2 regions of the Paenibacillus sp. GQ49 genome follow, and region 2 is predicted to be linked to the other one. Evidence: riboswitches for the same ligand, from Rfam matches in the RefSeq annotation. Region 2 holds a riboswitch; the other holds the start of a gene.
The links. A riboswitch is a leader RNA that binds a small molecule or an ion and turns the genes downstream of it on or off. The one in region 2 is predicted to bind glycine.

Region 1: linked by a shared signal. The riboswitch ahead of sdaAB (L-serine ammonia-lyase, iron-sulfur-dependent subunit beta) and the one ahead of gcvT (glycine cleavage system aminomethyltransferase GcvT) in region 2 are both predicted to bind glycine.

The regions. Positions count from the first base shown of each region.
Region 1 covers NZ_JCAXEL010000012.1:31,840-48,225, forward strand. Annotated here, with positions in the region: gene AC6CIF_RS19900 (serine/threonine protein kinase) at 1-211, opposite strand, end outside; gene AC6CIF_RS19905 (hypothetical protein) at 347-1,030, opposite strand; gene AC6CIF_RS19910 (L-lactate dehydrogenase) at 1,579-2,532, shown strand; gene AC6CIF_RS19915 (PAS domain-containing hybrid sensor histidine kinase/response regulator) at 2,670-5,378, opposite strand; gene AC6CIF_RS19920 (acyltransferase) at 5,961-6,521, shown strand; gene AC6CIF_RS19925 (ABC transporter permease) at 6,615-7,349, opposite strand; gene AC6CIF_RS19930 (ABC transporter permease) at 7,351-8,067, opposite strand; gene AC6CIF_RS19935 (ABC transporter ATP-binding protein) at 8,064-8,978, opposite strand; gene AC6CIF_RS19940 (HAMP domain-containing sensor histidine kinase) at 9,064-10,569, opposite strand; gene AC6CIF_RS19945 (response regulator transcription factor) at 10,614-11,297, opposite strand; gene AC6CIF_RS19950 (alpha-glycosidase) at 11,526-13,286, shown strand; gene sdaAA (L-serine ammonia-lyase, iron-sulfur-dependent, subunit alpha) at 13,465-14,442, opposite strand; gene sdaAB (L-serine ammonia-lyase, iron-sulfur-dependent subunit beta) at 14,432-15,121, opposite strand; glycine riboswitch at 15,257-15,393, opposite strand; glycine riboswitch at 15,398-15,522, opposite strand; gene AC6CIF_RS19965 (LolA family protein) at 15,672-16,386, opposite strand, start outside.
Region 2 covers NZ_JCAXEL010000020.1:93,389-109,774, reverse strand. Annotated here, with positions in the region: gene AC6CIF_RS25960 (extracellular solute-binding protein) at 1-399, opposite strand, end outside; gene AC6CIF_RS25955 (carbohydrate ABC transporter permease) at 462-1,334, opposite strand; gene AC6CIF_RS25950 (ABC transporter permease) at 1,377-2,330, opposite strand; gene AC6CIF_RS25945 (AraC family transcriptional regulator) at 2,613-4,949, opposite strand; gene AC6CIF_RS25940 (endonuclease MutS2) at 5,476-7,479, shown strand; gene AC6CIF_RS25935 (cysteine-rich CWC family protein) at 7,619-7,870, shown strand; gene AC6CIF_RS25930 (mannitol-1-phosphate 5-dehydrogenase) at 7,931-9,076, opposite strand; gene AC6CIF_RS25925 (PTS mannitol transporter subunit IIA) at 9,073-9,507, opposite strand; gene AC6CIF_RS25920 (BglG family transcription antiterminator) at 9,504-11,606, opposite strand; gene AC6CIF_RS25915 (PTS mannitol transporter subunit IIBC) at 11,645-13,093, opposite strand; gene gcvH (glycine cleavage system protein GcvH) at 13,514-13,906, opposite strand; glycine riboswitch at 14,250-14,372, shown strand; glycine riboswitch at 14,376-14,476, shown strand; gene gcvT (glycine cleavage system aminomethyltransferase GcvT) at 14,694-15,830, shown strand; gene gcvPA (aminomethyl-transferring glycine dehydrogenase subunit GcvPA) at 15,827-16,386, shown strand, end outside.

The DNA of each region.
Region 1 (16,386 bases), on a different contig from region 2:
GGTGCGCAGAGAGTCTCCCCTTGCTAGGCTTGGACTCCTTCAGCGCCACTTCCCTGCCGTTCTGGTCATCTGTACACAGGTATGTCAGCCCATAGCTCCCCATACCCAGCAATTCCTGTATTGTATAACGCTCAGCAATGGTCATGCCTTCCCGCCGAGGACGATCCATCCATAATCCGAGCAATCTTTGCCAACTTCGTCGCAGCTCCACAGATCCTCCCACGCCAGCTTCCTGACCCACTCAGTCTTTATCTATACTGAGCAGTCCGTTGCCAGTCTTCATGTTGTATGGAGCTTATTATATCAGGCCCATAATGCAAAATCACGATGAGCAAGAGCCTGTCATTCAAGCTTCCTTATGCTTCTTGGGCAGGAACCCGAACAACATACGCAGGGATACTCCTTTTGGTTTACGTTTTCTTCCCTGGAAACTGCGCAGATTGGTTACGAGTTCACGATCCCGCTCCTCTTCCAGCTTCTCATTCATCCACAGGCGCTGTTTCTCCATCTGTTCCTGGAGCGCCATATGTGTCTCCGCCAGATGCTGAAGGGTCAGTTCCAGTTCATCGACCCGCTGTTGCAGCAGCTGTACCCGATCATCCTGCTGCTGTTCTACAGCACCATAAGTCACCTCACTTACCAGTTGCCCCAGACCTTCATAGGATCTCAGATTACCCATTATTTCAGGTTCTTCAGGGAGTACAGATGACATGACTGTCGCTGCACATTCCGTCTCTGACAGACCTTCAATTCCCACCACTGGTTCATTTACTTCTACTGCAGCTACAGGTACTTCTGGAGCCAATACAGTCACCACAGCATCAGCCAGGGGGAGATTATGCTCCCTGAGTTCAGTCATCAGGCGTTCAATGCACTCGATGTCGTCGGACTTGAATAGTCTGGATTTGTTGGCGGACCGTTCGAACCGGTATCCCTGTTCTTCCAGTGCCGCCGCATATTTACGAAGAGTACTGGCACCTATGCCCAGGCTCTTGGCCGTTTCCGTCGTTGCTCCTGCTTCTTCAATCATGATTAATTCCCTCCCGGAATGAAGTCTTTTGGGAATCCATTTCATAATACGTTTAGTGAGTTATGAAATGGATTCTTGGATAAAAACATTATGGCTTCAGCGTTCCTTTTTGGAACCGTCATCGGATCGGGGCAACCTGTCTCATGGATCAAGTATGCTTATCTTTTGCTTGTCCGTATGTATTCGTCAGCTCCTCAGCAGATCCCTTTGGCGGTTTTGTTCTGTTTCTGCGGATTCCTAAGAAGTTTTGTCAGGTATATGATCCGCACAAATAACCCCCAATCCGACAACAAGCATGAATGCTGTCATGTCGAATGACACAGGTGCAAACGCCGTCAAATCTTATGATTATGAATTATTCATGTCAATTTTGTTAACTCCTTTACTCCAATACGCTCCCGCGATAGCGGATATCATTGCTGCACAGCTTTTCCATGTGTTATCTTATGTAACGTAGAAGTGCATTCCAGCATAAAATGAAGGACTATACTTAACATAGAACGCATGAGTAACGGATAAATATCAATCTAAATGGGGGCTGAACGGCAGTGTTAGGCAAATCAGGCAAAGTAGCGGTGATCGGGGCGGGTCTTGTCGGTTCGAGTTGTGCGTATTCCATGATTAATCAATCGATATGCAGGGAAATTATGATGGTGGACCGGACGTATGACCGTGCTGTAGCACAGGCACTGGATTTTTCCCATTGTATGGACTTCACACATAACCGCACCAAGGTATATGCAGGCACGTATGCCGATTGTGGCAATATGGATGTTATTGTCTTAACTGCCGGGGCGAATCCCAAGCCAGGACAGACACGGCTGGATATTCTGGAGGAAGCGGAATCGATTACCAAAGACATCGTGGTCCCGATCATGAACAGTGGATTTAACGGGATTTTTGTCGTCGCTGCCAATCCGGTTGACATAGTAACTTATATGGTATGGAAATTATCTGGTCTTCCGAGGGAGCATGTCATCGGCACTGGGACGTCCATTGACTCTTCAAGGCTCAAAACACTGCTGTCTGAAGTCTTCTCCATCGATCCACGCAGTGTGCACGGTTATGCTCTCGGGGAGCATGGAGAATCCCAGTTTGTGGCCTGGTCGCATGTGACCATCGGTGGTAAACCGATTATGCACATTATGGATCAGCACAAGGAGCGCTTCAAACATCTGGATCTGGATGATATCGCACGCAAAACAAAGGATGCCGGCTGGGAGATCTTTACCCGTAAAGGTTCTACCCAATTCGGAATCGGAAATGCCCTCGCGCACATCACTCGTTCCATCCTCAATGACGAACACAAGATCATCGCCGTATCGGCTATTCTGGACGGAGAGTACGAGCAACACAACGTTTGCGTCGGTGTTCCTGCAATCATCGGTGGCAATGGTATTCAAGAGATTATCGAATTGAATCTGGATGCAACAGAACGTGAGAAATTCAACAATTCCTGTGAAATCTTATCTGGTAACATTAATCGCCTGACATTGGTATAAGCCATTCGTGTACAACTCCACGCTGTATGCTTAGGCTCAACTTCAAAAGCCTGCCAACGCAAACATGCCAATAACACTCCATGCGAGGAGTCTTATTGGCATGTTTGCGTTTATTATTTTCACAATCGAGTTGTTGTTCAATTCGGTGCAAGTTGAGGTTCGTCCCTTGGCCCCCATTGCTGTAACACCCGCTTCAACTCACTCAGCATAACCGGTTTGCTAATAAAATCACGCATACCAATCTCCAGACAAGCTTCCTTATCTTCCCGTTTGGCATTGCCTGTAACTGCGATGATTGGAGGTATGCGATCTTGTGGAATTAAGCGGTGTAACAGGTCTGTCGCCTTTAGTCCATCCATCACAGGCATATGAATATCCATCAAGACAATATCATAAGCATTCTGAGAGATGGCATCAATTGCCTCCACACCATTAGTACACACATCTGCCTGGTATCCGAGCTTCTCCAGATATTCTCGCAAAATCTTCCGGTTCACCGGATGATCCTCCGCCACCAGAATACGCATGGCGACCTTATCACTCTGACGTGTACGATCATGATGGAACTGACTTGCTGTCTGTTCTGCTGAAGCATCTACACTCGCCGCAGGAACAGCAAACCGGAAGGTTGAGCCTTCCCCTTCTATACTCTCGACACTGATACTGCCTCCCATGATCTCCACGAGTCGCTTGGAGATGACCAGTCCCAATCCGGTACCACCATACTTCCGGTTAATCACCGGATGTAGTTGAGAGAAGGACTGAAACAACTGATCCAGCTTGTCAGCAGGGATGCCAATCCCCGTGTCTTGCACCGCAAAATCAAGAACGCTGTCTTCAGGCTTTCTGCCCTTGATAATATCCACGTTAACATCAATGCTTCCCTGATCTGTGAACTTGAGCGCATTGCCAACCAAGTTCACCAGAATCTGCCGGATACGTATGGCATCACCGACCATGAACTCAGGGATGCTCGGATTGAGGCGATATCTGATCTCCAGATGTTTCTCATCTGCACGCGGTTTAAACAGTTCGGCGACCTGTTCCAGCATCTTGCGTAATGCAAATGGTTCATAAGCCAGTGCCATTTTCCCGGATTCCAGCTTACTGAAGTCCAAAATATCATTAAGGATGTTCAGCAGAGCATCACCGCTGTCTCGAATAATCTCGGCATATTCACGCTGTTCTTCCGATAAATCGGTACCGATCAACAATTCTGTCATCCCCACGATCCCGTTCATCGGTGTACGGATCTCATGGCTAACCATCGACAGAAATTCCGACTTGGCCTGAGCTGCCAGCTCAGCTGTCTCTTTGGCACGTACAATTTCACGTTCGCCAGTCACATCATTAAATACAACCACAGCGCCCTGAATCTGTCCCTGTTCAATAATCGGCGTCACCTGATACTGCACCAGAAAGCTGCTGCCATCTTTACGCCAGAACACATCTTCCTTGATTGAACGTATCTGTCCATCCAACACGGTCATGTGGATCGGGCATTCTTCTTGTGGCAAATGACTTCCGTCTGCACGGGTGTGATGGATGATGGGATGTGAGTTTTTGCCAATGAATTCTTTCGCCTCATAACCGAACATCGAAGCTGCTGCTGGATTCATAAACATGGTGATTCCATCCGCATCCAAACCAAATATTCCTTCCGTAACCGTGTTGAGAATCAGCTCATGTTGCTTGCTGAGCTCCTGAATCCGTTCCGTATATTCCTTGCGCTCGGTAATATCGGACACGATTCCATAGACGCCCACCATTTCCTTATCCACAATAATGGGCACATTTGTAACCGACACTTCAATCTTCCGACCCCTTGAATTGACGATTCGGGTCTCATAATATTGCGGATCGCCTTGCTTAACCTTGTCAAAGTTCGTTTGACCGTGTTGAACTTCACATTTATCCAGATTGAACAAAAACGATTTGCCAATAAGCTTATTGCGTGGAACATCCAGCATTTGGACCAGCTTGCTGTTCACCGCACTATATTCGCCATCCAGATTCAATGAATACACGGCCGCCGGGTTATGTTCGAACAACGATCTGTATCGCTGACGGCTTTCCCGAAGACGTCTGTCCGCATCCTTATGCTGGGTAATATCCCTGCTGATGCTTACAATCTGGACACTCTTTCCAGGCTCTCCAGCGACAGGTTTCGCCAATGTCTCCATCCAGATATAATGTCCCTTCTTGTGCAACACACGCATCTTGCAGCCATTGCCGATCTTGGAAAGATCCATAGGGTCCGGATAATCTCCCGGATAACAATAATCCTTGAAGGACTTTCCTATGACTTCCTCCGGCTTATAACCCAGTAAGGTGTACACGGAAGGGGAAACGTATAACAACTCGCCATCCGTAGCACAAGTTGTAATCAGATCTTGTGCATGGTCAGCCAGCACCTGATATTTCTCCTGTGCCTCCTTAAGCTCACGTTGCACTTTCAGGATATCGGTAACATCTTTGGCAATGCCGTATATGCCCACAACTTCATCACTCTCTGTGATAGGCACATACGTTATCTCTGCCTGTTTCAGGGAACCATCTTTATGATAAAAAGTAATGGGATTACTGACTGAACGTCCAGCCAGTACCTCTTTAATGTATTGTTTGCGTGAATTTTCACTGTCCGGAGGACAGATCTCACTCTGATTCATACGAATCAAGTCATCCAGTGTATACCCCGATATCCGCTCTACCGAGGGATTAGCATCAATATAGTTTCCATGGATGTCCATTACATAAATGGCATCCGGATGGTTAAAAAACAGTGATTGGTAAGAACTTCCCTCAGAAATAATGCGCTTCAGGGTTTCCGTTTTATTAACATCCAAGGCTTACCCCTCTTTTCTCAGCCAATATCTTCATCTAACAGCAGGGTTTAATTACCCCTCACTAAAATGGCCCTACCCTCGAATAACCATGTAAGCCTGCCTAGAAACAGCTTTTTTTATTTTACCAGATTCTCGTCTCATTTTAATTACAATCTATGATTCAATTCACATGATGTGTGAGGTGATACTTGGAATTTTGATATTACTCAGGAGGTAACTTCAAGGGAAGAAAAGTTATAAGGATCAATGTAAGCCTCTAACAAGCTTGAAGTTCAATTCCAAGTCAGCTGATCCTGGCAAATGGCTATACGATTTTCTAAAGAACTCAGGACATCTTATTTGGCGTCCATGCGCCCTTTGTAAATTTTAAAGAACATCAGACACCTTAATCCCCATAATCTCCTGACATAAACGCTGCAAACGGATGTTTCATTGGATATCCCGCCTGAAACAAAGCTTCTCAAAGAAAGAGAGATCATCTGCTCTTGCGATGCCTTGATATAAAATTAACGATACAATTTGTATCAAAAAGGCTATAATCGTTAAAAAACGTTTTTTGACTACGGAGAGGACGGATGAAGCATGCTGCCCAACAGATTTAAAATTGCTTACGGTAAACTAAGAGGCTTGGCCATCTTTGGTAAAATCCAGCCCTCTATGGGCCTGCTGCCACGAATCAGGGGTAAGGTTTATCTGAATAGATTGGGTGACTTGCAGGTAGGAAAGCGACTTAACATCATAGGCAAACCTTGGGGAACACAGTTAACCGTGGTCAAAGGCGCGCGATTAACGATTGGCGATGACGTCATGATTAATGCAGGAGTCGGGATCGCCGCTAACGTTGAAGTGACCATCGGCAATAACGTCATGATTGGTCCTCGAACAAGCATATTCGACAGTGCCTACCACCGAATTGATTCGCTGGATGACGGGAGCCAAACTGCCAAGCGGATTGTGATTCAGGATAATGCCTGGATTGGTACAGGTGCGCTTATTCTGCCCGGAGTGACCATTGGCAGAAATGCAGTTGTGGCAGCAGGAAGCACGGTGACCAAAGATGTACCCGAGAATACACTTGTAGCCGGGGCACCAGCCAAAATCATCCGGGAGTTGACCATTCATGATGGGTGGGTCAGACATTAGAAAAAATCCTCCTGAAGCATACATACAATAGAGCTTGCATGTTTTGCTTAAAGAGGATTTGGATCTACGATAACCAAGTGTGTATGGGATTATTCAGATTTCTTTTTTTGCAAAATACATCATGCCGATTCCAATAAAAATAACAGCACTGCCTCCAACAACCGCCAGCATCGTCATCAGTGGCACGTTGTAGGCTCCGAAACCTGCGCCGTCCACGGGTGTCATCAGAATCATCGGTTGTGCCCATGGATAATACGGCCCATATGTCGCCGAGTTTACAATGAGAAGATTTGGTATGGTCAATGCAAAATTCAGTGCGAGCGGTGCGGCAAAGCTGCTCCATACCAATGAAACGAACATCTGCAGGGCAGCCAGGGGTACGCAGGCCAGCAACCCAAGCAGCAGTTTTCCTACCAAGAATCCCCAAGGTACTGGCATCGTAATGCCGTGAATCATACCTGCCAGCAGAATGGACATCAGCAATAATACTTGCGTACCCGCCAGAAGCATGAGTACAATCGTCAATTTGCCTGCATATACACCTGAACGTGTGAGCGGTAAAACCAACATCTGCTTCCACCCTCCACCCGCATGTTCAAAACGGCAGACAAAGGACGTAAACACGCCAGTCAGCATCGGTAACAATAACAATCCGTGCAGGAAAACCATCGTGGTCATCAATACCTGCCAATTTCCCGATGGAGTGGACAACAGTCCGATGAGCAGCGCAATGAGTGGACTCAGCAGAATCAGGAGCCATATGGGGGACTTGCTCATTTTCAATCGTTCAGCGGACAAGATTCGGAAGTACGTTGTTGCAAAGCTCATATCAGGCCACATCCTTCCGGCTAAAATGCATCATACCCAGCAACAGGATTAATAACCCCAGACCTGCCCCCATGCCTGCATACAGGTATGGATTAGGCCCATTCCAGGCCATCTGTGCCCATGCGAGCGGAAAGATCGGTGAGATACTGAGTGAGAACATACCCGTTATCGCGAGAACGATGCCCAAGGTGACGGGAAGCGCCTGATTCTTGTTAACCATGGTGAGCCACAACTCCAGTGACAACACCGGAAGTGCACCAGCCAAAGGCAATAGCCCCAGCTTGATCGCATGTGTCCAAGGTATTTCGCTGGCATGGAATCCGAGGATCAGACCCAGACCCACAATGCCTGCGGTTAACAGCAGGCAGGAGATCACCAGCAGCACACAAGCAAGCAGGAACTTGGCTAAATACACGGCCGGTCTGGGAATCGGCATCGCGAGCAACTGTTTCCACGATCCCTGTTCATGTTCAACATTGGCGATCATGGAGCTGAGAATGGTTGCTCCCAGCATCAGAGACAAGGGCACAAAGACAACCACATTGCCGAGCAATCCGCCCCACAGGTTATCTGCATACTGCTCTTTCAGATAGTCCAGCCGTAAGCCAAAATTAAGCGCCTGCATCGCTGTCAATCCAAGAGGGGCCAGAAAAACAAGAAACCAGATCCCTTTCCCCCGAATCTTGAGCCAGTCTGACGATAATGCACGCCCGGTCATATGGAAGCCCCCTCGCCAATGACCCGCATGAACAGATCTTCCAGCGACTGACGCTGTTCCTCTACACGATACACATCATGATCCTGCTCAATTAATCGGCGCACAAGCAGTGCCACTGAACTGTTATCCATATAAGGGAACGTTAACGCAGAACCTTGTTGCTGACCAAATTGTCCCTGTTCTCTCGCCAGCTTCATAGCCTCTTCCGGCTCGGAAACCGTTAACCGGATAGAGCTGCCCGTCTGACTATGCAGACTTGCGATAGTATCCTGAAGCACCATCTTGCCTTCACGGATGATACCAACACGACTTGCCATCTGTTCAACTTCACTCAGCAAGTGGCTGGAAACCAGAACGGTAATGCCATGTTCCAGAGGCATGCGTTTGATCAGTTCCCGAATCTCCTGAATACCGGCAGGATCAAGCCCGTTCGTTGGTTCGTCCAGAATCAGCAGCTCCGGTTCACCCAGCAAAGCGCTGGCAATACCCAGACGTTGCTTCATCCCAAGGGAATACCCCTTCACTGAACGTTTGGCATCCTTGGTCAGATCTACAATGGACAGCACTTCAGCAATTCTTGATTTGGGTACATTGATGATGCGGCGCAAAGTTTCCAGATTCTCTACTGCGTTCAGATGTCCGTAATAGGACGGGTATTCGACCAAAGAGCCCACACGGCGCAAAATATCCATGCGATCCTTGCGGATATCCTTGTCAAAGACACGGATCACACCTTTGGTTGGTTTAATCAAGCCGAGAAGCATGCGAATCGTTGTTGTTTTACCGGCACCGTTGGGACCGAGGAAGCCGTAGATATCTCCCTTTTTAATATGCAGATCAAGTTCACGGACCGCTGCACGGTCCCGGTATGTTTTCCATAGATTAGCCGTTTGAATAATATTTTCACTCACTGTATGATCACCTCAGAACTATCGTAACCTTCCAAGGTTAAAGCCAAAGTAGTCTCCAGTTTAAGTTTAGTTTAAAAAAGCTATTTCAGCGGTTGGTTGTTTCCCTGTTTCCCTTACCACTGTAGATATATGTCTGGACACCCGTATCGGAACTGTCTACCCGCTTGCGCAGACCCATCTCACGAATCAACAGGTCTACAATGGATAAGCCCAGACCTGTGCCTTTTGTGTCGGACTCCTGCTGCATTCCCGGACCCCGATCCTGAATAACAATAGCCGTCTCACCCTGAATCTCCTGGGTTGATATGCCAATATACTTCCCGCTGGCAGCATGACGGATCACGTTTTGGAACAAATTATCAATAATACGGCGCATGCCCTGTTCATCCATATGCCAGATCAGCGGTTCCTCCGGGAGATCAATATCAATATCAAATTGCTCTTTCTCCCAGACCGGGTACCAGGCCGCCGCCGTTTCCCTGACAATCCGCAGTATATCTTTCTCTTCCAGCTTCAACGTATATTTCCCACTCGTGAGCAAATTGTAGGATAACATGTTGTCAATCAGCCCACCGAGGTCCTCCATCTTCGCTTCCATGCGATGTAATGAAAGGTCACCTTGCTCGCTCAGCTCTTCCTTGTGCAAAGCATGCATATGTCCACGAATCACCGTTAGCGGGGTACGCAGATCGTGGGAAAGCCCCGCAATGAGACGTTTGCGCAATTGTTCCTCCTCGCGTTCACGGTGACGGCTGTCGGACAGTTGATGCACCATCTGATTGAAGGATTCTTCCAGTTGACCGATCTCGTCTGACCGGCGGATATCTACCGGAAGCGGGATACCCTCCTTGCCTGTGGTCATCATGGCCGTCTGCAAACGAATAAGTCGTTTGCGAATGCGTGCGAAGAAGAGAATCGACATCATGATGAAGCTCAGAAAGATGATGATCATTACAATGCCGAGATACAAAAGTTCCAGCAGCCCGTTACTCTGATTCATTTGCAGAAGTGACCGCGGCACTTCAATGATCATGAATCCCTGTCCTTTGTCCTGCTCAGCTCCGCCAATATATGCAACTACGGTCAGCGGATCGCGAAAGGAAGCTTCTTTCATGAATTGCACCGTATTGCTCACATTCCATAAGGCTGGAATTCGGGTCTCTGCCGTCTGCCCAGAATCCAGTGACCATCTCAATGTCGTGTCTGGCCTGCCATCCGGCGACGTGGATTTCAGAAGCGTTACATCTTCACTACCGAGAATAAAGAGGGTCTCACCGCTCGCATTCACACGATACATGGAAGATTTGGGATACGAGCCATGTAATTGCTCCAACCGGGCCTTAATCTCTTCATCCGAAGCACCATCCAGGTTCTCCGCTTCAAGCGACCAGAGGTTACTGATCCGGGTAACGTCACCATAAGGTGCAGCTTGATTCGTATTCGTGTTATTCACTACGACAACATATATGATGGACATGATCGGAAGAATGACGGGGACAAATAATACAGCCGCCAAGATCAGGATGATGTATCTGGACATCAAGGACCGCCCAAAGCGAAGCTTGCGCCGCCCAGATTGCTTTTGATCCATGCTTCGTTCTCCCTTCATGATCTTCCGTTCCCTGAACAACCGGATCATGGCTTCTTCACACGATATCCCACACCGCGGACCGTCTGAATAACTACCGGATTGGCCGGATCAAGCTCCAGCTTTTCGCGCAGATGCCGAATATGTACCATTAAAGTTTTGTCCCCATCCAGATAGGGCTCGTTCCAGACGGCTTCATAGATCTGCTCTTTCGTGCGAATCATGCCCATATGTCGTAGCAGGTAGGCGAAGATGTGGAACTGTTTTCCCGATAAAATAATCTCATTTCCCGTCTCCTCATTAACGATCCGGTTGTCCTTCTCATAGATGGAGAGATGATCCAGCTTCAGGGCTGTATCCGATGAGACCGCAGTTCCCGCCTTCCGCAGTTGCACTTCAATCCGGGCAGCCAGTTCATCGGGGTGAAATGGTTTGGTCACATAGTCATCAGCAAAATCGAGACCATGCAACTTGTCGTCAATGGACGTTCTGGCCGAGAGCATGACAATGGGCACGGCGGGATGTTCTTTTTTCAGTCGCTGGCCCACCGTAAATCCATCCAGCCCGGGCAGCATGACATCCAGAATAATGAGTGAACAACCAACAGCAGCCTCCGCTGCACCTTCACCACTGCCGAGCCATACCACCTCATAACCGCGCTCCTCCAGATCGGCTCTGACCCAAGTCGCAATTTCCGTATCATCTTCAATATATAACAGTTTGGTTTTCATCCGAATATTCGTTTCCTTTCTGCCCCCATTGGGTTAATGATATATCTGAGCATTATCATGATAAAAGCTGTATATAACATATGGATTCATGTCTTGTTGAAACAATGTTGAAGTCCTTTACGTTACCACACATTCTAATTATAGCGTATTCATTAACGAGGGGAATGTCATATTAATCAAGTCTGCCAAGTACATATCACATCTACACATGACGGGAGGAAATTCATTATGCTGCTGGAAGCCATCTATCATCAACCGAAACGAAACTGGGCCTATGCCTATGACCAAGATACAATCCATCTGCGCCTGCGTGCCAAAAAGAATGATCTGACCGAGGTACATGCCCTGACCGGGGATAAATATGCGTGGGATGCAACCAAAGCGCTGGTTCCCTTAACAAAGTTCACCTCTGACTCTATGTTCGATTATTACGAGGGTGAGGTGAAACCTCCCTACCACCGACTGAAATACTCTTTTCTGCTCAAAAACGGAGACGAACAGATCTGGATGACCGAGACGGGCTTCCAGGAAGAAGAACCGGACGATCCGGGTCGTATGTTCCAGTTCCCTTATATTCATGCCGGAGCTGTATTCACACCCCCTGCATGGGTTAAGGATGCGGTGTTCTATCAGATTTTTCCCGAACGATTCGCCAACGGCAACCCGGATATTAGTCCGGAAAAGGTAGAGCCGTGGGGTGGCGAGCCAACACCTTTCAATTTCTTCGGCGGTGACCTTCAGGGCGTGATCGACCATCTGGATTACATCAGCGATCTTGGCATTAATGCGATCTACTTCACACCCATCTTTGAAGCCACCACCAATCACAAATACGATACCGAAGACTACCTGCGGGTAGACCGGCACTTTGGTGACGCAGATACCGTGAAACGACTGGTCGAACTGTGCCATGCACGCGGAATTCGCGTACTTCTGGACGCTGTGTTCAACCATTCCGGGAAGACATTTGCGCCGTTTGTGGATGTACAGAAGAACGGAGAACAATCCAAATACAAGGACTGGTTCCATGTACATGAATACCCGCTGGACGTGAAGGATGGCATTCCAACGTATGAGACCTTCGGATTCGAAGCGCACATGCCAAAGCTGAATACGGAGAATGCCGAAGTTAAGGCCTATCTGCTGGAGGTTGCTGAGTACTGGATCAAGGAAGTGGGCGCGGACGGATGGCGGCTGGATGTGGCAGACGAAGTGGACGATGCATTCTGGCGCGATTTCCGCCGTGTAGTCAAAGCCGCTAACCCGGATGCCTACATTTTGGGCGAAGTATGGAACGAGTCCTCCTCCTGGCTGCAAGGCGACCAGTTCGATGCGTCCATGAACTATCCGTTTACCGATGCCGTGAATGCTTTCTTTGTGAAAAATACAATGCACGCCGAACAGTTCGCGAACTCCATCGGACGACAGTTGTCCCGTTATCCGCTTCAAGCCAGCGAGGTAGCGTTCAACTTGCTGGACAGCCACGATACCCCGCGGCTGCTCACGCTGTGTGAAGGCGACCAGCGCAAGATGAAGCTGGCTGCGTTATTCCAGTTCAGTTATATGGGCGCTCCGTGCATCTATTACGGAGACGAGATTGGCATGGACGGCGAACATGATCCAGGCTGCCGTAAATGCATGGAATGGGATGAAGCGAAGCAGGACCGAGAACTGTTCGACTTTTATCAGAAACTGATCTCCCTGCGTCATGCTCATCCTGCCTTGCGTGCAGAAGGCACCGTTCGTTTCCTGCAGGCTCGTCCCGATGGCAGCCAACTGGTATTGGAGCGACAAAATGAGGAGGAACGCATTCTGGTTCTGTTCAATCGATCAGAAGAGACGGCTATTGTCGAGCTGGAGGCTGGTGACGAGGAGTGGACCGAGTTATTCGGCGGAAACCATCGTACCGCCAAGGAAGATGGCGTACTCGCCATTGAACTGCCCGCGTATGGATATGCCGTACTGAGTACGGCTGTGAGTCAGAACTAGAGTCATAATACACATTCATCTGAAGTCACATCTAAGTAGCTTATCTTCGCTTCATCTGGCAGCATAAAACAAGCGTCCTGCATAACCCGGATTCGGGTTCGCGGACGCTTGTTTTGTAATTTTGTATTCGCCGTTATACACCATAATGTCACTGATTTATATATCGGTGCGGTTCAGCTTAAACCTGAGTATCCTTGTCCACTTGAGCATTGTCCGCCCCACTTGTAGTTGTGTCAGAATCCACTGGCTTCGACTCCTGCTCAGGCTCTGCACGCTTTGCCTTTGGTTTAGCCAGCTTTTGCATCATTTTGCGGCCTGTTGGCGTCTGGGCCAACCCGCCTTGGGCTGTCTCCCGATGGCGGCTCGGCATCGCACTGCCTACCTCCAGCATGACATCGATGACTTCGTCTGACGGAATGGCACTACGCACTCCGGCCAGGGCCATGTCAGCCGCAGCCAGCGCCGTAACTGCACCCAGTCCATTACGGACGATGCACGGGATTTCAACAAGGCCTGCGACCGGATCGCAGATAAGGCCCAGTGTATTTTTTAACGCCAAACCAACGGCATGAACGACCTGTTCCGGTGTACCTCCACGCAGTTCAACCATGGCACCCGCAGCCATGCCGATCGCGGAACCCACTTCCGCCTGGCAGCCACCTTCGGCCCCGGAGATAAATGAATTGTTGGCAATAACATAACCAATCGCTCCCGCACAGAACAACCCGTTCACCAAATGTTCGTCCGTCCAGCCAAATCGCTCCTGTGTGCTAATAAACACACCGGGGATGATGCCGCAGGAACCGGCTGTTGGTGTTGCCACGATCCGACCCATGGAGGCATTCACTTCAGATACACACAGGGCATACGCCATGGCAAGTGCGGAAGCATCTCCTGAACAAGTCTCACCCTTGCGAATGTACTCGGCCATTTTTTTGCCGTCTCCACCTGTTAATCCACTGCGTGATGTCGTATCTTCCGTTAACCCTTTGCGTACCGCTTCCTTCATCACCTGATAATATTCAGACATCTGCTTCACAACATCCGCTTCCGGTGTATTGGTCTCCTGAACCTGCTCCTCGATCATCAGCTGAGCAATGGTTTTGGATTCCGCTGTACAGATCGTATTCAGTTCGTGCAAATGTTTAAACCGCATCCGAATCAACTCCTCTCTTCAAATCGATAACACGAATGTCCAGCACATGGTCCAGCTCCCTTAGACGCTTGAGCATATCAGGATTAGGCACACCATCCATTTCCATTGCGGTAAGTGCTTCGCCATCACGGGCTTTCCGGTCCACCTGCATATACCCGATGTTAACCCCGGATGAACTGATCGTGGACGTTACGGATGCAAGCACCCCTGCTTTGTCCGCATGTCGCAGAACGAGTGTTGGAAACTCACCACTAATCTGAACACGAAAATCATTCATCGAATGCACCGATACGCTTCCACCACCAATGGATGCACCGATTAAGGAGCAGGCACGTTCTCCATGCCATAACTCAATTTTGACTGTATTTGGATGAGGAGCAGGCAAGCCACTTGTATAGAACTCAACCTCCATGCCCGCTTCCTCTGCGTATTGTTCTGCATCCGGGATACGCGGATCGTCTGTGACATAATCCAGCAGACCGCCGATCAGTGCCAGATCTGTTCCGTGCCCCTGATACGTATCAGCGAATGAACCGTATAACGTCAGCCGTGCACGATCTGGCGTACATCCCAGCCACTGACGAGCAATTCTTCCTAACCTTGCTGCACCAGCTGTATGTGAACTTGAAGGCCCCGTCATCGACGGACCAATAATTGAGAAAACATCTTTAAATCGCACTTGTAACCCTCCATTTAATCATGATTCATCTTGGTAAAATGTATTCGTCATTTCGATCCAGGAGTTCCATCCACAATGCCCTTATTTAGGGTATGATGACATCAAAAAAGGACAGAAGAAGGCCTTAGGCCCTCTCTCTGTCCTCGATACCTGAGAGTTTCACGATCAACAGTGTCTCACGACAAGGGTGCACTGCCTGCGATTACAGACAAGTTCACCGGGCTGACTGATCATATACCCCTTGGGTGGCGCAGTTCGCGCACTCTCCAGAGTTGCGTCCAACGATGGTACATTTACCTGAGAGATTAACCACTGCGCCGGGTGCGCAGCGGCTTGCTCCTTCGGTGCCTGAAAACTAGCCATTTTGCTCGGCTAACCCAGGTCTCTCCCGCTCGTTATCATCCGCTTATATTCACTTCCTCGTTCAACTCACATCGAACGTGTGTCTTCTGTTCAATTGGATCATATCTGGTACATATACTTACAGATTAATATGCTACACATTATATGTCAATAAAAGTGACGTATAATTACCATCTTTATCAAATCATTAGGAATGATTAGGCAGCTTCAATTCATTTATCCAAGCTTGAAGCTTCTCTTTCGTCCATCCTTCGTTCTCACCCATGATGGAGTACCGCAAGCCATTCTCACTCCATGATATGTTCCGAATGCTCTTCATATATGAACCCTCGGTGTTACGAACCTTAATCTCGGCTTCATCCGGTATTAGTGTATCGTCCACATTTTCTTCCGGCATCTTGAATACCGTCAGGCTGACTTCTACCTTGTCGTTACTTACATAATACAAGGTTACTTCATCTCTGCTCAGCTCACCGCGCAATGTAGACATTTCGATCCGTGATAGTTCGAATTCTCCACTCATGTCCTGTAGGAACGGCTGTTCCAACGCTTTTTCCGCTTCCTCTAGGGTCACTTCGGAATTCTGCATCATATCGGTCAAGTCCTTCACATCGACCTCCTCAGGGATGTCAATTACGAAAGTATCCTTTGTGAATTCAGGGTCATACTGAATCGGATCATAGACCATTTCTGATTTTCCATCCCCATACGCGCTGTTTACTTTGACAATCATCCACGTTTTGGGATCTACCCAATACTCTGAAGATATGGAGAATGCGCCTTCTTCTTTTGGTGTCAATTCAATATGAATGACGTCCTGTCCATGAAGTTTCTCCTGTCCTATCATATTCACATCATGCGTAGTACGTAACCGCTCTAGTTGATCGAGCAATATTTGCTTC
Region 2 (16,386 bases):
AAAACGCTCGTTCTGTGCCGACAGATTTTTGTAGTCTTTCAGCAAAGGCCCCACTTCCCAGAACACGTCATTACGCATCGCGCTGGTCACCGTTGGGTTATATTGCACTTTCACAATTTTCGGCATATCACTTGAAGCGATCATCACATTGATTTTGTCATTGTAGGCCGAAGCCGGAATCCACTGGATATCCAGTTTGGTATTGGTATACGCTTCAATCTTTTGCTGAACTTCATTGCCCTTGCTTGGCACATCACCCACCTGTGCAATGGCTATGGACACATTTTGTACGCCGCCCTCGGCAGCCTGACCCTCGTCTGATCCGCATCCTGCCAGCAAACCTGTCACCAGTGCCAGTGTGCTCAAGACAGCTACGGCTTTCTTTTTTGTTGCTTTCATAACATGAAAACCTCCCTTTTTTTATGCAGTCATATTGAACTGACTTTGAACCATCTGCCGACTCAACCTTTCACCGAACCCAGCATCACTCCTTTGGCAAAGTGCTTTTGCAGGAATGGGTATACCAGCATAATCGGAATCGTGGAGAACACGATAACGGCCATACGAATGGTAAGCGGCTGGATCTCGGTCTCTTCGATACTTGTGTCTCCGATTCGGCTCTGTGCCAGAATGACAATCTCACGCAGCCAGACCTGGACAGGCCACTTTTCACTATCGTTGATATAGATAACAGCGCTGAAGAAACTGTTCCAGTGAGCCACCGCGTAAAAGAGTGAAAATGTCGCCATCGCTGGCATGGACAACGGTAGTACAATCCGGAACAATACACTGACATCGTTACATCCATCAATTTTGGCTGCATCCTCCAATTCGTCGGGAATGGCCTGGAAGAAGTTTTTGAGTACAATCAAGTTAAATGCACTAATAGCGGTAGGTAACATCAGTGACCACAACGTATCCGTCAGGTGCAAGGATTTCACGACAAAGTAGGTTGGAATCATCCCGCCACTGAAGAGCATCGTGAACAATACACCCAGCAATATGGGCTGGCGTCCACGCAAATATCTTCTGGAGAGCGGATACGCCATAAGTGACGTAAACAGCAGGTTAATGAAGGTACCAATCACCGTAATATAGATCGATACGCCCAGACTGCGAATCAAGGTATCTGTAGAGAAAATGTAACGGTACGCAGCCAGAGAGAACTCTTTTGGAAAAAGAATAAATCCTCCCTTAGCCACTTCATGCGGACTTGTAAACGAGACGGCCAAAATATAAATGAACGGGATGACCGTCACGATTCCAATCAACAGCAGCAAGCCATGATTGAGAATATCAAAGATCCGGTTGCCCCACGTTTTATCCTGTTGCATCAATGTTCACTCCTGTCTGGTGAAGAACGTCTGCACCCGAGGTTAGTAGACGCCTTCCTCCCCGAATTTTTTGGCCATCGTATTGGCACCAAGGACAAGCGCCAGCCCGACAACCGATTTGAACAACCCGACAGCAGCACTATAACTGTACTGTGCCTGTGTAAGACCCTTCGTGTACACGTAGGTATCAAATACCTCACCCACATCTCGGTTCGTCGGAGTTAGCATCAGGAAGATCTGTTCAAAGCCTGTATCCAGGAAATTTCCCAGACGCAGAATGAGCAAAATGACGATTGTACTGCGAATCGCAGGCAGCGTAATGTGCCAGGTTTGGCGCCAACGATTGGCACCATCAATCCGTGCAGCTTCATAGAGCTGTGTATCAACACCGGAAAGCGCAGCCAGGAAGATAATTGTGCCCCAACCGACTTCTTTCCAGATGGATTGTCCGACAATCATCGTTCGGAACCATCCAGGTTCAAGCAGGAACGCCACCTTTTGTCCAGTCAGGTTATAAAGCAATTCATTAATCGCACCACCCTCGGTTGTGAACAGCATGTAGAACACACCGACAACAACAACCCAGGAAACAAAGTGTGGAACGTAGACAAGTGTTTGTACAAATCGTTTGAACCGTTCACGGCGAACTTCATTCATCATGAGTGCCAGTACAATCGGCAGTGGGAAAAAGAATACAATGTTATAAATGGCAAGTAAAAAGGTATTCCGAAATAATGTCCAGAACTGCGGTTCTCCGAAGAAACGCTGAAAATGTTTGAACCCTACCCAGTCACTTCCCAAGATGCCCTTGTAAGGCGTGTAATCCTGAAAAGCCATCGTGATGCCATACATGGGTATGTATTTGAAAATAACAAAGTAAAGCACACCCGGTATTAACATGATATACAGCCACCGGTTTTTGATAATGTCCCTCCACAGCAGGTTTTTGTCACTGCGGGTAGCGGGCCGTGTTCGAGCCGCCGTTTCGGCTTTCATATTGTCTTCCTCCCCACATTGGAAACGATTACAAAATATCACTTCCTGAATTCATGTCTTCATTGTGGAGGATAAACGAATGACTGGCTATCGTCTCGTTTTAGCCTTTTGTTTTTCCTTATGTAGCAAGGGTTTAGCTCATTCCCCTCACAGAATCTAAAGGCATAATGAACTGCTTTCAACCTCCATATTCCTGTCTTAACTTCATGGAGGCAAGTGGTCTTCTTCCTTCAGCCAGACATGAAAAAGCCTGCCTGCCATGGCGGGCAGAGCAGGTTTGTTTTATCGTTGCTGCTCCCTGTACTTGCCGGGGGTTGTTCCTGTGATTTTGCGAAACGTACGGATAAATGCGGTTGGATTGGTATAGTTTAATTTCTCGGCAATCTCCGATATTTTAAGATTTGTCGTTTGCAGCCATGTCTTTGCTTTTTCCATACGATACTCTGCGAGATATTCCGTAAAATTGACTCCAGCTTCCTTCTTGAATACCCGACTTAGGTAGACAGGATGGAAATTAAGCTCTGCTGCACAGGCTTCAAGCGACAATTCACGATCATAACGTTCCTCGATCAAGCGAATCATGCGTCTCGCAATATTCATATATTGGGATTCTTCCTGTTCTCGCCAGAAACGGATGACGGGCAGGAACAGCCGCTTGCGGAACCAATTGGTCATTTCGTCCAATGTGGACAACTTCAGCAAATGTGACATGGATGCTTTTTCACCCAGTACTTCGGCTACATCCCCACCTTGCTCCTGTACAAGCTGATATACACGAGACAATAACTGAACCATAATGACGGGGTATTCACTGAAATGAAGCTTTTTGTCTGCAAGCAGTCCCAAATATTGCTTAAAGTAGGCGTCCGTCTTCTCCTCATCTCCTTGCTTGAGCGCAGACGCAAGCTGATCCTCGATCATACGTAACTGGGTATACAACGCGGCTTCCATCTGACCACGTGGCTGTATATCCTCGTAATGCAAAATAATACGGCTGCCCAGACTTACCCGGCCTTGCAGAGCCTCTCGGCTCTCCTGAACCGCTCTTGGCGTATCGCCAATACAAGCATAGGAACGACTGATGCCAATACTTACGGGCAGATTCAGGTAGGTCACGACACGTTCACGAATCCAGTCTGCCTGAGTATGCATCCATTCCTTCAGCTTCACCTCATCCGTCAGTTCGGAGGCAAGTACGGTGACCTGAGCATCATCCAGCATGACTGGGGTGAACCGAACTGCCGAAGGGAGTAGCTCACCCACCATATTGTTGACAGCAAACAGGAGCAGATCGCGATCCTGTTCCTCATATCGGGTCCCTTCCAAGGTATCGATCTGGAGCATGAGTACGCCAAGACTCGCCCACCCTGTCGGGAAATCGTACAATTCTCCCTGATATCTGAAATCCTCTTCCGAGATTTTGCCTGTCAGCAATTTGGTCATAAAAAACTCCTGGAGGTGCACATGCTGCCCCTTCATCTGCTCACGCATCGTTTTCTCCGAACTGAACAACGTTGACAGCTGCTCCTCGATATAGATAAATTCATCTTGACGTCGCCCTGATGGAGCAACTGGAGCATCCAGCCCCTTCGTAAATTGCAGCAGTCTGGAGATCGGTGAGTACATCCGCCGACTGCCGTATATGGCGAACAATCCCGTTACACATAACATGACAAGTGTAGCGATACCGGTAACCAATGCAATTTTCTGTGACTGGGCTGTAATCTGTCCAAGAGATACAACGGACACGTATAACCAGCCATTGAGAGGAGATTGCCTGTAACTAACCGCCACTTGATTACCTTCCACCTCCGCACTGAAGAAACCCTCTGGCTGCCCCGTCGTTTGTACCATTTCCTGAATTTCCTTATTCAGCGCGTCATATTTCCCGCCTTGCTGCATATCGTTCAGAAAATACTTCTGCTCCCGATCCAGAACGTACATATCTCCAGAATTCGTATTTCGGCTCAAGTAGGTGCTCAGTTCCGTATCGGCGATATCAATCACAAGAAATCCCTTTGGTTTCACATTGGTTGGTATCATCGGGATTTTGAATACCATACTGACCACATTATCCGATGATATAAGCGCAGGTGCCTGTTCAGGTGTTAGTTCACCCATACCTGCTGACACAGGTACACTTTCTTTGGCTGAACTGACATTCTGAGTGACCCAGAACAGGCTGTTGGTATAACTTAGGTAGGAGCCAATTCGGTCTCGAATACTGAAATCATCCAATTTGCCAAAAGAACGCATCGACACGACCCAATCTTCATCCAGATTAACCAGATAGGCTTGGTCAATGTTCGTAACCGCTTGCAAGTTGTTAAAACCGGATGTCAGATCACGAATCTCCTGAAACTCGCTGCTGTCTAGTGGTTTCTTCATCGCCTGTAGTACCAAGGGCGAATTAACATACTGGATGGATGATAATTGCAGGCTGCGCAGAACTTGTTCTACCCTCATTTGGGTCTGATGCAATATCTGAAGATTGCTCTCACGCACTTTCTGTTCAATGTCACGTGATGCAATCGTATACGAGACCGAACCAATAACAATGACCGGAAGGGCTCCGAGGATCAGGGTAAAACAGAGCAAACGCAGTAAATACTTAGGCAAGAAGAGCATCCTCCTTTATACGTATGTTTATTAAAATAAATCGCTTTCATTGGATTATTTTACTATTGTTATTTTAAAACCCATTCTTATTCAAGTCCACTCATTTATTCTAAAGGTTGACTTCAAACCAATTTCCAGTTTATATTGGTTGCATATTCCTCAATCAAAGGAGAGATTTTTAATGTCGGTGAATGTTCTTAACTAACCAAGTTTCATATTCAGGAGTTTGGCCTTTCATTGCGCTTGTGCCCATATGGCATACGTGTATTTCATGATGCGCCAGATCCCTGTACTTAGTTAAGAACAGCGGATATCATAAATCGCCTCCGGGATTGTAATTGTCCGGGTCTATTTCCGCGCTGAGTTCAGCGCGGATTTTTTAATATAGACCTGTAGTGGACTTTGCTTTCCCATACGTTTAGGGCGGAGAATGACGTTTGTTCATTCTCCGCCCTTTTTGCGTTTTCAGGAATACGTTGTACCGCTTTAACTGAAATCCCAATTCAAATTCAAGGAGAGATTACGCATGAATGAAAACACATTAAACAGTTTGGGTTATCCACAAATTCAAAAAAACGTTGCAGACTGCGCCCTGTCTTATCTGGGCAAACGTTATGCCAGAGAACTGAAACCGATGGCAGATGCTCACCTGATTCAGATTCGCCTGGAAGAAACAGCAGAAGCAGCTGCGTTGATTCGCTTCGGAGCCAGCATCCCCCTCCCGTCACTCGACGGAATGGAGACCATTATGGATCTGCTTGGCACCGGTTATCTATTCAGTGAACGCGACTTCAGTCATCTCGCTCAGTTCCTGCGAAGCTGTGCACAACTTATGAAATACATGGAGGGCAAATCCGGGGCCGCTCCCACCGTCAGTCGTTATGCAGCATCCATGATTCTGATCGAACCTTTGCTGAGTGAGATTGAGCGTTGCATCCATAGTGGACGCATTCAGGATCAGGCGAGTAAGGAACTGATTCGAATTCGTAAAAAAATAACGGTGAATGAGGAGCGCATGAAACGAAAGCTTGATTCTCTGGTAAGCAAACATCGCTCCATCATGCAGGAGCATGTCATCAGCCAACGCGGAGGAAGAACGGTTCTGCCCATTAAGAAAGAGTTTCGCAAACAGGTGAAGGGCAGTGTGCTGGATGAATCGGGGAGCGGGCAAACCGTGTATATTGAACCCGTTGAATTAGTAAGTCTGCAGATGGAATTGGCTGCTCTACAAGCCGAGGAGTCCCGAGAGGAGATGAGAATTCTAGGTGATTTAACCTCCCTGGCCGAATCGTACAACCGTGAAATCTCCCTAAATACCGAAACGGTAGGTGTGCTGGACTTCCTGTTTGCCAAAGCCAAATATGCGGCCACCATGGATGGGCGTACCGTTCGAGTCAATACACACGGCCACATCAGCCTTCAACGTGCACGTCATCCGTTCATGGGTTCTTCCATGGTTCCCCTTGATTTTGCAATCGGCAGAACATACTCGTCGCTCATTATTACTGGCCCGAATACCGGTGGTAAAACGGTCGCACTCAAAACACTTGGTTTGTTAACCCTGATGATGCAATCCGGTTTGCTTATTCCGGTCGAGGAAGGTGGCGAGATGGCCGTTTATAACGAGGTAGCGGTTGATATTGGTGACGGACAGAGTATGGAACAAGCGCTCAGTACATTCTCTGCACATATTCGCAATATGATTGGCATACTGGAACAGGCCAATACGTCGACTCTGGTGCTCATTGATGAGATGGCTTCCGGCACAGATCCCGGTGAAGGTGTCGGACTGTCCATCGCCATGCTGGAGGAACTTCACAGCCGCGGAGCAACCGTTGTCGCGACAACACATTTTGGTGAAATCAAACATTTTGCAGCTGCCACGCCAGGATTCGAAAATGCCCGTATGGAATTTGACACCGTTTCTCTCCAGCCGCTGTATCGATTGCGTATCGGAGAAGCTGGTGAAAGTTACGCCTATTCCATCGCATTAAAGCTGGGCATGCCACAGCGAATTATCGAGCGATCCAAGTCCCTGTCAGATCAAAGTATTTCGAGAGATCGTACATTAGGGTTCACGTCATCTCCTTTGGAAACTCCGGTCCTGGCGCCTGATCGTTCCGTTGTAGAATCAGTCAACCCAGCAGAGTTATCTAGGAAGAACCAGTCGAAGCAGTCAAAGGATTCAATCGGTCTCCACAAAAAGACAACAACCAGAGAGTCGGATTCTCCTACTCCTGCCAAAACTTTTCGCAAAGGAGATCGGGTGTATGCGGCCTATCTCAATCAGTCCGGCATCGTCTGTGATGTGGAGGATAGCCGTGGAAATATCGGGGTCATGCTGCGGGGACGCAAAGTCAAAATCCATAAGAAACGCCTGACCCTGCATATATCTGCCAATGAGCTTTATCCAGGTGATGATTATGACTTGGACATTGTGTTAGAAACAAAGGAAAATCGAAAGAAACGTAAATTGATGGGACGCAAACATGTGGAAGGCCTACAGATCGAATTACCGCCTGAAGAATAACCGATGGGAGAAACAGATGTGGTGAACTGGAAGTCATATATACAGAGTGAAATCCATAATCACCGGCGTATTTCTGTTATACTGGGACCAGTATGTTCAACTTCAACTCGTAGCTATTGTACAGGGAGGGAAGAACCGAATGTCTGCAGAACAAGACGATCAAGAGCACATCCATATCGATGTTCTTGTCTGCCCGTTATGCGGGGAAGCTAATCGCTGTTCCTATGCCGCAGGACATCCTCATTCGGAATGTTGGTGTAACCGGGCTACTTTCCTCGAAGGTGTATTTGACCGCATTCCGGCAGATCAGCGCCGAAAATCGTGCATATGTCAACGCTGTTTGGATGACTATGCCGATAAAAGCCAACCAAAAGAAGAGCCACACAGTTAACAACTGTATGGCTCTTCTTCATTATGTCTCATCTATACTATTAGCTTACAGCCATTGCTCTTACATTTGGTTATACTGGGCAACAGCCTGTTCAAGCACCGGATGATGCTCATCCATGGACGTATAATGGTGGAGCGCAGCTGTAATCCCCTTCTCGCGGATCATGTCCTGTAGTTCAACTGCTTCCGGATCATCGGAGACATCGAACTTGCAGGCTGCTGCCATGCCCATAGCCAGATAGGTCGTTTCGCTTCCATCCGCATATGCCTGAAGGGCCGGGCGAACCAGACGATCATTCGGAGACAACTTACGCAGCGGGGAACGACCAACACGAGTAACCTCATCGGTAAGATACGGGTTGACAAACCGTCCCAATATTTTGACAATATACTGCTCATGTTCTTCCGGGTTGAATGCAAAACGCTTCACCAGAACTTTTCCAGTTTCCTGCAAAGCGCCGTATACAATGGATTTCACCTGTTCATCAGCAATAGCCTTCTGAATCGTGTCATACCCGTGCACATTACCGATGTACGCAGCAACGCAGTGTCCTGTATTAACCGTGAACAGTTTACGTTCGATATACGGCTCCAGATCATCGACATATACGATCCCCTCAACCGGTTTGAATGCAGGAGCCATCTGGGAACGGTCCACCACCCACTCGTAAAAAGGCTCCACCTGTACATGCAACGGATCTTCATGATGCTGAATAGGTACAATCCGGTCTACGGCCGAGTCTGGAAAATAAATATACTGATCAGCAAGGGAACGTACGTCTTCATTGAGCAAAGCATATACATGTTCTTTCAATTGTGTACTGGCTCCAATTGCGTTCTCACAAGCAATAATGTGAAGAGGGTTTTGAGCAGGACCTGAATTCAGTCTTTTCTCAAGTCCTTTCGCAATGCCTGGTGCAATATGCTTTAGTACTCCTACACCCACTGCGGTTGTAATCAGATCCGCTTCCACCACGGTTTGGGCAACAGTCTCCAGCTGGGTTCCATCGATTGCATTTACACCTGTGACAGTCTCCTGATCCTTGCTCTCGTTAGCCAGTTCTACCGTATACTGCCCCTGTTGCTGGAGAGCTGTTACCAAGGTCTGATTCACGTCTGAGAAGACCACCTCATACCCCGCACGGGACAGAATCAAGCCGATAAACCCGCGTCCAATGTTACCTGCGCCAAAGTGTAGGGCCTTCATAGCTCCATTTCACTTTCCAGAATAGCAATAACTTCTTCGGCTGTTTTCGCCAGACGCAGGGCCTCCATATTCTCATCCTCAGCACAGATTACCGCGATGCTAGTCAAGATCTCCATATGTTCTCCGCCTTGAGCCGCGATACCAATGACCATATAGGCTTTTTCTTCGCCAAAATCAACACCTTGTGGATACTGAATAACAGAGATACCTGTGGATAAAATGAAAGCTTTGGATTCCTTCGTACCGTGTGGGATCGCAAGGCCGTTCCCTACATAGGTCGAGACAATCTCTTCACGTTCAATCATCTTCTCAATGTAATCAGCGGTAATATGTCCCGCATCCTTCAGAATCTGTCCTGCCATGCGAATCGCTTCGTATTTATCCTGAGCCGTCGCATTCATGATGACTTTATCTGTTGTTAACATACTCATAATGGTTGACCTCCAATTTCGGTTTTACTGCGATAAAATCCAACGAGTTCCTGGGACAGGTAATGAATGAGTTCATCCCTGATTCCCTTTTCCAGCAATGTAATCATTTCTTCCTGTAATAACAGGGCGCTGATCTCACTGAGAACCTCCAGGCTTTCCTTGGATAATTCTCGGGGACCAAGCATCAAGAGAACATGAGTAACTCCTGCCGGATCATCCGGCGTACGAAGAAGTGGCTCCGTGAGCTGAAACAAACTAATGGACGGCCTGTAAATTCCCTCACTGCGTGTATGAAACAACGCAAGTCTTGTGCCGGGAATCTTCTGACTCCCTACTGCCTCACGTGCCTCCAATCGTTTCGCCACCTCCTCCGGTTCCTTCAACACACCAGATCCATGGAGGACGTTGCACATCGCATACACCGTTTTATAGAATCCGATATCTTGGTTATCCAGCGGATACACCTGAAACTTGCCAATAATTCGGACGATCTCAACTAAAATAGCTTCCATTCCATCCGGGTCAGAGTAACGACTTGTCGTCTGAACCTCTATTTCACGGGGGTTATTATGCTGTTGTTGTAATGTTGTTGTTCGGATAAAATGACGCAGACGTTCGCTCTCTTCCGCCGTAAGCAGTGGACTCACTTTGTAATACTGATGCTCATCCATCGGCAGATCAACAGTGGATAACACCAGATCATATTGATCTGTAGGTATCCGGGCAGCTTCATACCAGGACACGCTGTCCATGATCCGAATCTCGGGAATCTCCTTGGATAATCGGCTGGAAAGCATGCGTGCTGATCCGATTCCGCTTGTACACACGATGATGGCCCTGATCTCCCGTTTCAATGCACGTAACCTCTCGATGGAAGCGCCAAAATGCATGACCAGGAAACCAATTTCCTCATCCGGAACGTCAGTACCTGGCCAAGCTTGATGCACGGATTGTTTGACCTCTTCGAAGAGGGAATCATAATCCTTGCGAATCTGCTGCAGTAGCGGATTACGGATCATCTGTTGCCCTTCAATTCGCTCCATGACAGGTTGCATATGACCAAGCAGACCTTCACGAAGCAAACGATCCTCATGAAAGGCGTAATGCGTTCTCGCCTGCATCTGATCAATCAGTGAATGTACCCTGTCCAGTAAAATCAAGTCGTCTATTGGCAACAGCCTCGAAGAGTGAATTCGCTGCTCTGTCTCAACTAATAGTCTGTGAAAATAAGCTTGCTCATCTTGGGAGAATGTCAGCCCCAGCTGGGTGGATAACACACCACACAAGCGGGAAGCCATATAAGGTGGAACCTTCATCTCATCTTGCTCTGCAACTTCATCTCCCGTGTTCTCTTGTGGAGACATACGGCCAATGCCAAAGCCTTTACGAATACGTACAACCGCTACGGCTAATTGAATCAGCAACTTCATGTATTGGCGTTCCGGGATGTTCTCCAGCCATTCGATGTCTGGTTGCCATAACGCATTTTCGACCGTAAGCACATCACCGTGTCCAATCATATCCAACAGTTTTTGGTTTACGACGGAGCCCCCTTGTTCTGGCTGTCTTCCGAATAGGTCGGACTCATCCAAAAATTCGAGAGCAAGTGCAGCTATGGCTGTGCGATGAATCGTCTCACTTCCGTTAATCTTGACGCCATATCCACGTCTGCGAACCAGCTTTAGTCCCGCCTGACGAATCCGTGACTCCAGATCGTCCAGATCCGTGGTTACGGTGGATACGGTCACTTTCAGATCCGAAGCCAAGGCGAGTAACTTTACAGGCTCCGGTTCATCCAGCAGGATGCAAAGCATGAAGAGCTTACGCTCTTCTGGCGTAAACTCTACATATTCTTTACCCTCTAGTTGCTGGCGTAATACAGCCAGATCATCGGAACCGGCATCGATTCGGATACCGGTTCCTGATTTTTTTTCCAGCCTCATGCCCAAAGGTTCAAGCCATTGTTCAATCATTTGCAGCTCCCGGTGAACCGTTCGGGTACTGACCTTTACTTCAACGGCGATTTCGCCGGCAGTAACTTCATGTGGATGCTCTAGCAGGAACTCCACGATTTCACGTTGTCTTTTGGTAATACTCATATCTCAGCCTCCGGCTCAGGGAAAACAAATGCGTGCAATTACTTCAGACGTTCAACGAGCGCATCGTATTCCGGGCTTTTTAGGAAGTTGTCGATGGATATATGTTCTGCATTCGGTGCAACGGAGCGGGCACGATCGGTCAATACTTGTTGTGTGATCACCACGTCTGCATCCGACGGGATATCACTGATAGCCGTATTGGTCACCGTAACGTCAATCCCCTCTGCCTTCATCTTCTTGCGTAGAATGGAAGCACCCATGGCACTTGACCCCATGCCTGCATCACAGGAGAAGACAATTTTCTTCACGTCTGTTTTCACTGTAGAAGAAGCCATATCTGCGGCTGCTTCACGTTGATTAGCCGTAATACCAGCGTTTGGCACGGTTCCTTGACTCTTCATGTCTTTCATCCGACTGGATGCGGACTCCAGATCTTCGTCTTTTTGTTTACCCGTTTTCAGCAACACTGCTGCAACCAGGAAGGATACGACTGCTGCTACAAGCACCCCTGCGAGCATCGGCAGGTATCCACCTTTTGGTGTTAAGAGGAAATACGCGATAATACTACCCGGTGATGGTGCCGAAACAAGTCCTGCTCCGGTGAGCATGAATGTTAATGTACCTGCGACGCCACCCGCAATTGCGGCAAGAATCAGAATCGGTCTCATCAAAATGTAAGGGAAGTAGATCTCATGAATTCCCCCGAAGAAATGAATGATAACGGCACCTGGTGCAGAAGATTTGGCCATTCCGCGTCCGAAGAAACAGTAAGCAAGCAAGATACCAAGTCCCGGACCCGGGTTCGATTCAAGCATGTATAATACGGATTGCCCTAATTCTCTCGCTTGATCTGTTGCAATCGGTGTCAGAATCCCGTGGTTGATTGCATTGTTCAGGAACAATACTTTACCTGGTTCAATGATTAGGTTGACCAGCGGTAACAAGCCCAGATTCATTAAGCCTTGTACCCCGGCAGACAATACTTTGCTAATCGCTTCTACAGCAGGCCCGATGCCCAGTAGAGCAAAAATCCCCAAGATCCCGCCAATAATACCGGCTGAGAAGTTGTTAACCAGCATTTCAAATCCGGCTCTAATTTTACCTTCAATCGATTTATCGAACTTTTTGATGATCCATGCTGCCAGTGGTCCGGCAATCATGGCACCGAGGAACATCGGGATATCACTACCCACGATGACCCCGATGGTCATAATGGCACCCACGACACCACCACGCTGACCATGCACCATCGTACCCCCGGTGTAACCAATTAACAGTGGCAGCAAATATTTGATCATCGGATCAACTAGCTGTGCAAGCGTCTCGTTAGGGAACCAGCCTGTTGGAATGAACATGGCTGTAATTAATCCCCAGGCGATGAACGCTCCCATATTCGGCATGACCATACCACTCAGGAATCGGCCAAAACGTTGCACACCTACCCGTAGCCCACCTTTGGAATTGGACGTTTGGTCCAAATTACTCATTGTATTATCCTCCTTGGATCAAGTGATTATGATTTATGAAAGGGGTATCATTTCTCCCCTGCTGTAATCCTAAGCGAGAATGCTCTCCTGTTCAATGAAATGAAAGCGTACTTTCGTCATGAACAATGATGACAACATTAGGTTATGTAATCGTTTTAATCGATGCATAATGGCTGAACCCATTGATACACAAGGCTTTTTTTGCCTATGACTTTTATCATTTCCAGAATCATTTTCTAACCTATAGCTTGGTCCAATCAGTTGATTTACATCCACAATCTGCTTCAATCCACATTCAAAACCATTGTTGGAAAGCACAAAAAACCTGTGCAAGCTATCAGGCTCACACAGGTCGAAACAATATGAAGCTCATTTCATTTGGTTATAAAATATATGTTAATAAGTACAAGTTCGTTGATACTATTCTTCCGTATGTTTCCGATACGCGTCTGCATTCATCAATGTAGACAATGCTGCTGTCAGATCTCCCTCAACACGGATCTCAATCATCCAGCCTTCCTCGTAAGGAGAGCTGTTCACAAGTTCAGGAGAGTCCTGCAACGAATCATTCACCGCAATGATTGAACCAGTGACTGGAGAAAACAAGTCCGACACCGTTTTGACCGATTCGATCGTTCCAATGCTGTCCTCTGCTTTTACATTGGTTTCAAGGTCAGGCAATTCCACAAACACAATGTCACCCAGCTGATGCTGCGCGAACTCGGTAATGCCAATACGTACAGTATCCTCCCCTACGGTTTGCACCCATTCGTGCTCTTCACTGTACAGGAAATCACTTTTCAATTCGCTCATCGATATCCGCCTCGCTTTTCATTAATGAGTACATGCGTTCTTTGACCTTAACCTTTTTCCCAGAACATAGCGTATGATATTTTTGAATCAAATGTCAAGATACCTCACAATTTATTTGCTGAACACCTCTAAATCCTGTAACCGGATTACACTCTTTCTTCATATACTGGTGAATATTAGAATAGTAAGCGCACTCTTTATAAATACACGAACAATAATACCTAAAATAGATTAAATATTCGGTTTTAAATCATTATCTATGATATCGTTCTTGACATCGGTAGTGGATTCACGTTTTAATGAGAGGAGTAAATGTGTTTATTGGACCATGATATACCCGCGGATGAATGTAAAGGGAGAGATTACCCGTGACACCCGATTCGGGATGCACATGAGGTAACGCCGAAGGAGTAAACCACCGATAAGCGGGGGTGAATCTCTCAGGCAAAAGGACTTTTACGGGACGCAACTCTGGAGAGCATCTATTCGCCCTGTGCGGGCGTTATGATCACCCAAGGGGAAACCTGCTGCACAACGCAGCGGGGTAACTCTCAGGTACAAGGGACAGAGCCTTAGAATACAGCGTGCTACTTGGCATGCCGATTCTTTGGCCTGTCCTTTTCCTTTTTCCCAAAAAAACGAAAAACAGGATGTAGAATGGCGCTGCCATAGCTGCCTTACCATACTTATGTGATGAAATTATCTAGCTGAAAATTTAAAAATACCCTGGTTCATTGATCCACGATTGTATATCAGGCTGGCTGACGGCCAATAACGAGGTGATTTGATGTCCGATTTGCTTAGAACACCACTCTTCCCACTATATCAGCAATATGAAGGCGTACGGTGCATTGATTTTGGAGGCTGGGAGCTTCCGGTACAATTTAGCGGAATCCAGAAAGAACATGAAGCGGTACGCGAGCGTGCTGGACTGTTTGATGTATCCCATATGGGCGAATTCACAGTACAGGGTGAGCAGGCCGAAGTTTTTTTGCAACAAATGACGACCAATGATGTGACCACGCTGGTTCCCGGTCAAGCACAGTACACCCTGATGTGTTATCCAGATGGCGGTGTGGTGGATGATCTGCTCGTGTATAAGCTGGAAGATCAGCATTATATGCTCGTGGTTAACGCCTCCAACATCGACAAGGATTGGGCGTGGCTGCAAGAGCACTTGATCCCCGGCGTAAGCATGACCAACGATTCGGAGCAGACGGCGCTACTCGCCCTGCAAGGACCACTGGCTGTAGATATTATCGGAAAAGTTACAGATACGGATGTATCCACGATTGAACCGTTTCGTTTTGTGCAGGATGCTGAAGTATGTGGAGTAAAATTACTGTTGTCCCGTACCGGTTATACCGGTGAAGATGGCTTTGAACTATATATTCCTGCAGATCAGGCCGCTGTGGTCTGGAATGGGTTAATGCAAGCGGGTGAAGGTCACGGACTCGTACCAACCGGACTTGGTGCCCGGGATACACTACGATTTGAAGCGAAGCTCCCCCTGTATGGACAGGAATTGTCGGCAACCATCTCTCCGCTCGAAGCTGGCGTAGGCATGTTTGTGAAGCTGAATGCCGGACCTTTTATCGGATACGAAGCCTTGTTACAGCAAAAAACTGACGGGCCTGCCCGCAAACTGGTCGGCATCGAAGTGCTGGAGCGTGGTATTCCCCGGCCCCACTATCCGATTTACGCCGAAGGCGTACAGATTGGTGAAGTTACTACAGGCACACAATCACCTACATTGAAGCGTAATCTGGGGCTTGCCCTCATCGACAGCAAATACGCTGCGCTGGGAACCCCGCTTGAGATTGAGATTCGCGGCAAGAAATTAAAAGCCGAGGTCGTGAAGACCCCTTTTCATAAACGGACACGTACGTCGAAGACACCTACTCAAGGAGCTGATCAAGCATGAGCAAGCACCGCTACATTCCCATGACTGAGCAAGATCAGAGCGCCATGCTCGCAACCATCGGTGTGGATACGCTGGAGAATCTGTTTCAGGACATTCCGCAGGAGATTCGTTATCAGGGCGAGCTGCCCGTATCCTCCAAACTTGATGAATATGCGCTGACACGTCATATGTCCAAACAAGCCGGCGCCAACGCCAATTTCGAAACACACGCCAGCTTCCTCGGCGCAGGTATATACGATCATCATGTTCCTTCCGTCATCAATCATGTCATTTCCCGTTCCGAGTTCTACACTGCCTACACACCTTATCAGCCTGAGATCAGCCAAGGTGAACTACAGGCCATTTTCGAGTTTCAGTCCTACATCTGTGAATTAACCGGTATGGCTGTAGCCAATGCCAGCATGTATGACGGCGCAACAGCTTTTGCGGAAGCCGGTAATCTCGCCGCAGCAGCAACACGTCGCAAACAACTTATCGTATCCCGTACCGTTCATCCGGAAGCCCGTCAGGTATTGCAGGCATATGCGCACGGATTAAGTCTGGAGATTGTCGAGAT